2 linked regions of the Streptacidiphilus rugosus AM-16 genome follow. The protein of the gene in region 2 interacts with the protein of the main gene of each other region in a pairwise test. Links are inferred from orthologs where the notes say so. Each region holds a gene or a part of one and is shown on either strand. Other genes may lie near its edges.

The links.
Region 1: the proteins of nth (region 2) and aceE interact in binary tests that used the Escherichia coli proteins (3 or more experiments, as listed by UniProt). The link is inferred for Streptacidiphilus rugosus AM-16 from one-to-one orthologs.

The regions. Positions count from the first base shown.
Region 1 is NZ_JQMJ01000004.1:2,447,199-2,450,830, reverse strand. The notes cover bases 236-3,556. They hold aceE (pyruvate dehydrogenase (acetyl-transferring), homodimeric type), read right to left. Parts: upstream 3,187-3,556; coding sequence 436-3,186; downstream 236-435. Other genes in these bases: BS83_RS20205 (G1 family glutamic endopeptidase), read right to left, coding at 236-257. Also shown: more of BS83_RS20205, read right to left, coding at 1-235. UniProt on the Escherichia coli protein: Component of the pyruvate dehydrogenase (PDH) complex, that catalyzes the overall conversion of pyruvate to acetyl-CoA and CO(2).
Region 2 is NZ_JQMJ01000003.1:839,179-842,284, reverse strand. The notes cover bases 287-3,081. They hold nth (endonuclease III), read right to left. Parts: upstream 2,241-3,081; coding sequence 1,332-2,240; downstream 287-1,331. Other genes in these bases: BS83_RS07275 (ImmA/IrrE family metallo-endopeptidase), read left to right, coding at 2,902-3,081; BS83_RS48830 (helix-turn-helix domain-containing protein), read left to right, coding at 2,454-2,915; BS83_RS07285 (NUDIX hydrolase), read right to left, coding at 589-1,335; BS83_RS07290 (MarP family serine protease), read right to left, coding at 287-405. In the rest of the region: more of BS83_RS07290, read right to left, coding at 1-286; more of BS83_RS07275, read left to right, coding at 3,082-3,106. UniProt on the Escherichia coli protein: DNA repair enzyme that has both DNA N-glycosylase activity and AP-lyase activity. The DNA N-glycosylase activity releases various damaged pyrimidines from DNA by cleaving the N-glycosidic bond, leaving an AP (apurinic/apyrimidinic) site.

The sequences.
Region 1 (3,632 bases), on a different replicon or contig from region 2:
CAGAAGCTCGAGTAGGTGGTGGCGCTGCCGCAGCTGACGGCGGGCTGCACCCAGCTGGCGGAGACGCTGGTGAAGGGGCCGCCGGTGGCCGCGTAGCCGGCCCAGTTCGAACTGGAGCTGTTGCGCAGGTGGAGCTGGAGGTTGTGCACGGTTCCGTTCACCACGGCCGGGGCGGCGGTGGCCACGGCGGGTGCGGCCGCCCCGAGGAGGGCGAGCAGGGCTGCGGACAGAGCGGTGCTGCGACGGATCGTCGACATGGTGCTCCTTATCGCGCGGGCGCCGATCCGGTTGTCGGCGTTCCGCCAAAGGTAGCCACCTGTCACCACTCGGGGGAGTGGTTTGCCTCAACGCACAGAAACAACTCAGAAATGAAACAGGGTCCGATGACAAACTGTCATCGGACCCTGTTCGCTTACGCGTTCAGGCGCGTGCCGGTCAGGCGTCGCCGCCGGCGTTGCCCGGGTGCGCGGCCTTCACGTCGAGCAGCTGGTAGCGGTCGATCGCCGCCTTCAGCGCGGTGCGGTCGACCTTGCCCTGCTTGGCCAGCTCGGTCAGCACGCCCAGCACGATCGACTGCGCGTCGATGTGGAAGTAGCGACGGGCCGCGCCGCGGGTGTCCGCGAAGCCGAAGCCGTCGGCGCCCAGCGACTGGTACTGGCCCGGCACCCAGCGCGCGATCTGGTCCGGCACCGCGCGCATCCAGTCGGACACGGCGACGAACGGGCCCTCGGCGCCGGAGAGCTTGCGCTGCACGTACGGGTAGCGCTGCTCCTCGTCCGGGTTGAGCAGGTTGAACTCCTCGACCTCGATCGCGTCGCGACGCAGCTCGTTCCAGGAGGTCACCGACCAGACGTCGGCCTTGACGTTCCACTCCTCGGCGAGGATCCGCTGGGCCTCCAGCGCCCACGGAACGGAGACGCCCGAGGCGAGGATCTGCGCCGGGATCTGGCCGCCCTGGCCGACCGAGAGCTTGTGGACGCCCTTGAGGATGCCCTCGACGTCCACGTTCTCGGGCTCGGCCGGCATCTGGATCGGCTCGTTGTACACGGTGAGGTAGTAGAAGACGTCCTCGCCGTGCGGGTGCTCGGCGCTGCTGCCGTACATCCGGCGCAGACCGTCCTGCACGATGTGGGCGATCTCGTAGCCGTAGGCCGGGTCGTAGCTGACGACGGCCGGGTTGGTCGAGGCCAGCAGCTGGCTGTGACCGTCGGCGTGCTGCAGGCCCTCGCCGGTCAGCGTGGTGCGGCCGGCCGTCGCGCCGAGCACGAAGCCGCGCGCCAGCTGGTCGGCCATCTGCCAGAACTGGTCACCCGTGCGCTGGAACCCGAACATCGAGTAGAAGACGTAGACGGGGATCAGCGGCTCGCCGTGGGTGGCGTAGGACGAACCCGCGGCGATCAGCGAGGCGGTGGAGCCGGCCTCGGTGATGCCGTCCTGGATCATCTGGCCCTGCGGCGAGGTCTTGTACGCCAGCAGCAGCTCGCGGTCGACCGACTCGTAGGTCTGGCCCATCGGGTCGTAGATCTTCGCCGAGGGGAAGAGCGAGTCCATGCCGAAGGTGCGGTACTCGTCCGGCGCGATCGTCACGAAGCGCTTGCCGATGTTCTTGTCCCGCATCAGGTCCTTGAGCAGGCGGACGAAGGCCATCGTGGTGGCGATCGACTGCTGGCCCGAGCCCTTCTTGAGGACCTTGTAGGCGTCGTCGCCCGGGAGCTCCAGCTGGCGCGGCCGCACCTTGCGGGTCGGCATGTAACCGCCGAGCTCGCGCCGGCGGTCGTGCATGTACTGGATCTCCTCCGAGTCCTTGCCCGGGTGGTAGTAGGGCGGGTAGCCCTCGTCGAGCTGCTTGTCCGTGATCGGCAGGTGCAGCCGGTCGCGGAAGCGCTTGAGGTCGTCGACCGTCAGCTTCTTCATCTGGTGGGTCGCGTTGCGGCCCTCGAAGTTCGGGCCCAGCGTCCAGCCCTTGACGGTCTGGGCCAGGATGACGGTCGGCTGGCCCTTGTGCTCGGTCGCGGCCTTGAACGCGGCGTAGACCTTCTTGTGGTCGTGGCCGCCACGGCCCAGGTGCTGGATCTGCTCGTCGGTCATGTTCTCGACCATCGCGCGCAGGCGCAGGTCTCCGCCGAAGAAGTGGTCGCGGATGTACGCGCCCGACTCGGTGGCGTAGGTCTGGAACTGGCCGTCCGGGGTCACGTTCATCTTGTTGACCAGGGCGCCGTCGCGGTCCTGCGCGAGCAGCGGGTCCCAGGTGCGGTCCCAGATGAGCTTGATGACGTTCCAGCCGTTGCCCCGGAAGATCGACTCCAGCTCCTGGATGATCTTGCCGTTGCCGCGGACCGGGCCGTCGAGGCGCTGCAGGTTGCAGTTGACCACGAACGTCAGGTTGTCCAGGCCCTCGCGGGCGGCGATGGACAGCTGGCCGAGCGACTCGACCTCGTCCATCTCGCCGTCGCCGAGGAAGGCCCAGACGCGGGAGTCCGAGGTGTCCTTGATGCCGTGGTTCTCCAGGTAGCGGTTCATCCGCGCCTGGTAGATGGCGCCCAGGGGGCCGAGGCCCATGGAGACGGTCGGGAACTCCCAGAAGTCCGGCATGTTGCGCGGGTGCGGGTAGCTGGAGAGACCGTAGGGCGCGCCCGAGTGCTCCTGGCGGAAGCTGTCGAGCTGCTGCTCGCTGAGGCGGTCCAGCAGGTAGGCGCGGGCGTAGATGCCGGGGGAGGCGTGGCCCTGGAAGTAGATCTGGTCGCCGGAGGCGCCGTCCGCGTCCTTGCCCTTGAAGAAGTAGTTGAAGCCGACGTCGTAGAGCGACGCGGAGGAGGCGAAGGTGGCGATGTGGCCGCCGACGCCGATGCCGGGCCGCTGCGCGCGGGAGACCATCACCGCGGCGTTCCAGCGGGTGGCGTTGAGGACCTTGCGCTCGATCTCCTCGTTGCCGGGGAAGAACGGCTCGTCCTTGGTGGCGATCGTGTTGACGTAGTCCGTGCTGCGCATCTCCGGCACGGCGACGCGCTTCTCGCGGGCGCGCTCGATCAGCCGCAGCATGAGGTAGCGGGCGCGCTCACGGCCCCGCTCGTCGATGGCGGCGTCGAGGGAGTCCAGCCACTCGCTGGTCTCCTCGGGATCGAAGTCCGGGACCTGGCTGGGCAGGCCGCCAATGATGATCGGGTTGCGATCGGATCCGGAAGCCACGCTGTTCCTTCACTGTCGGTACGTCTGGAGGTGGTGTCGCGCCGCCTCCATCGTGGACCGCAGGGGGAGAATCGTCATCTCTACCCATGAGTAACCGATTCGTGCCCTTTTGGGAGCAGTCCCTTGGGGGCAGGCGCCGCGTGGGCGTCTGCGAAGCGGTTCTCGCCTTGTGCGCGGTTGGCTACGACGAGGTGACCCGACCTTTCCCCACAACGTTGTGGAGTGGGCAGGCTGGGGAGGGCCAAGGGAAGACTCTACGCCCGGTCAAGGAGTGTTCGGTCACACGGCCGAGGGATGAGACGCAACGTCGACCGACGGTCTACCAGGAGTGAGCGACGCCTACAGCGGGTAAGTGGAACGGCAATCCGCTGCGCGGAACGCTGTTTGCCGGTGATACTGGGGCAAATGGGAGTGATCCGTGTCACTCCCGACGGCGTGTCGCGCTG
Region 2 (3,106 bases):
GGAGGTGCGGACCTGGTGCGCCACCGTGGGCAGGGAGGTGCCGGCCAGGGCCGAGCCTATGAGCCAGGCGACCAGCAGCATCGCCAGCACGTTCACCAGGGCGCCGCCGATCGCGTCGGGCACCCTGGCCCGGCTGCGACCGATCCGGCCGCGGAGCTTCCAGCCCCAGTGGGTGGTGAAGGCCTGGCCGAAGGCCGCGAAGACGATGACCACGACCACCGCGACGACGGAGGAGACCATGCCCGGGGAGAGGTGTGTGAGCAGCAGCGGCAGCAGTTGCACGGCCAGGACCCCGCCGCCGAGGAAGCCGATCACCGAGAGCACGCCCACGACGAAGCCCTGCCGGTAGCCGCTCACAGCGAATCCGACGGCGGCCAGGATCAGCAGGACATCGAGGACGTTCACCCGGCTACCTTGCCACGCCCACCCGAGTGGGCGCAGGCCCCCTCCCCAGCCTGTGGACAACTCGTGACACGTCGGCGCGTGGCACGAGCCGCCGCCCGCAGCCGTCCCGTCCGGGGCCGCCGCGCGAGGTGGCCCCGTGACGCTTACCTCCGGACACCCGCCGGGCGAGGCCGCCCCTGCGGATCAGGCTCCTTCGCCGCCGCCCCGCATCAGGGCGCGGGCGCGTTCCTGCTCCTCGCGCGAGGCGAAGACGGCGGAGTCGCCGAGCTCGACCTCGCGGGCGCCGTCCCACGGCTGTTCCCACCCCGCGTGATGGAGCAGGCGGTCGATGACGCCTGCCGTGAAGCCCCAGACGACATGGCCGTCGACAAGGAAGGCCGGGCCGCGGAACCCGCTCGGATGCCGGAGCCTGGCGCGGTTCGCCGGGTCGGCGAGCTCGGCGACGGGGACCCGGAAGACCTCGGCCACCTCGCCCTCGTCCACCGGACCGACGGGAACCGGTGAGTGCCACCAGCCGAGCACCGACGTGACCACGAAGTCACTGACCGGGATGTAGAGGTCCGGCAGAACGCCGAAGACCTGGACGCCCGCCGGGTCCAGTCCGGTCTCCTCGCGCGCCTCGCGCAGCGCGGCGCGGATCCGGCCCTCGCCCTTCGGATCGCCGTCCTCGGGGTCCAGCGCACCGCCGGGGAACGACGGCTGCCCGGCATGCGAGCGGAGCTGTCGGGCGCGCTCGATCAGCAGCAGGTCCGGGCCGAGGCCCGGCTGCTCCCCGAAGAGCACCAGCACCGCGGACCGCCGCCCGCCCTCGGCGGGCGGCAGGAACCGGCTCAGCTGTCGCGGCTCGACCGACTCGGCGACGTCGCGTACCGGCAACAGCCAGTCCGGGATCCCCTCCCGGACGACCCCCACCTCGGCCGCCGCGCTCACCCGGCCGCTCCGGCCCGGTCCACGTCGGCGGCGTCCGGTCCGACCCCGCCGGTGGAGGCCGCGCGTGCCGCGGCCTCGCCGGGGTAGTCGGCGGGCGGCTGCAGGCGTTGACCGGGCTGCCCGCCCTTCTCGTACTTGAGCAGCTTCTCCGCCTTCACCGGATCCGTCTCGCCCTCTCCGTAGGAGGGGCAAAGCGGCGCGATCGGGCAGGCTCCGCAGGCCGGCTTGCGGGCGTGGCAGATCCGGCGGCCGTGGAAGACGACGCGGTGCGAGAGCATGGTCCACTCGCTCTTCTCGACCAGCGCGCCGACCTCCTGCTCGACCTTGACCGGGTCGTCGGACTCGGTCCACCCGAACCGCCGGGCGAGCCGGCCGAAGTGGGTGTCGACGGTGATGCCCGGCACGCCGAAAGGTTCTCCCGTTTTAGGATCACGTGCGTTTCCGAGGACGACGTTGGCCGTCTTCCGCCCCACGCCGGGCAGCGTGACCATCTCCTCCAGCGTCTTCGGCACCTCACCCCCGAAGTCGTCCCGCAGCGACTTCGACAGCCCCAGCAACGACTTCGCCTTGTTCCGGAAGAACCCCGTCGGCCGGATCAGCTCCTCCAGCACCTCCGGATCGGCGTCCGCCATCGCCTCGGGCGTCGGGTACTTGGCGAACAGCGCCGGCGTCGTCTGGTTCACCCGCAGGTCCGTCGTCTGCGCCGACAGCACCGTCGCCACCAGCAACTCGAACGGCGACTCGAAGTCCAACTCCGGATGCGCGTATGGGTACACCTCCGCCAACGCCCGGTTGATCCTCCGCGCCTGCCGCACCTTTGCGATGTGCGTCTTCGGGAACGCTGCCTTCTTGAACCCCGGCCCACCGGCAGCACCAGCGGTCACGGACACGCCACTCTTCGCCATACCGAGAGCCTACGACCCGACCCTGTCACGCTTGGCCAGGTCGCGGCGTTTACCGATCGGGCAGCGCTCATCGACTGAGCCTGCAGGGTGCACAGCACCCACTCCCGACCCAGCGGCCCGGTGCTCCTCGCGTTCGCTGAGTTCTGAGCCATCGGCCTGGACCGGAAACAAGAAGACCGAAATGGGGACCCTTCACCATTGGCAGGCAGGGGCATGGCTCTCGCGCGGCGGTGTGCATTAGGTTGGATGACAGCGATACTGTCATCCGGGAGCAGCGTGGACGAGAAGACCTTCAACGAGGGCCTTGGAGCCCGCGTGCGCGCCGCCCGGCTGCGAGTTTCGCTGACCCAGGAGCACCTGGCTCGGCGAGCCGGACTGACCCGCGGCTCGATCACCAATATTGAGTCAGGGGCTCAAGCGCCTCCACCGTACCGACTGGCGCTACTGGCGGAGGCGCTGTCCGTAGCTCCGGCTGACCTGCTCCCACCGCTTGTGGAGACGGGACCGACCGCAGGCTTGCCGGAGGCCTGGGCAGATGCCGTCCAATCCGTCATGTCCGCAGCAGACGAGCAGGCCTCCGGGCCGTTGAGTGATCTACCGGGCGGCTGGGCAGACGCTGTCCAGTCCGTTATGTCCGCGGCAGAGGAACAAGGGAAACGCGATGGCCAGAGCTGACGTCGAGGCTCAGAGCCTGCTCCGCCGTTTCGGAGTCGAAGAACCGCCGATTGAGCCTGAAGAGTTGGCCAAGCGCCTAGGGGTGCTGGTCGTTTACCAAGACATGCAGAACGACGTGTCGGGCATGCTGGTCCGCCGAGGCGACGAGCAGAAGGTCATCGGCGTCAACGAGGCCCACCCTGCGGCCCGAC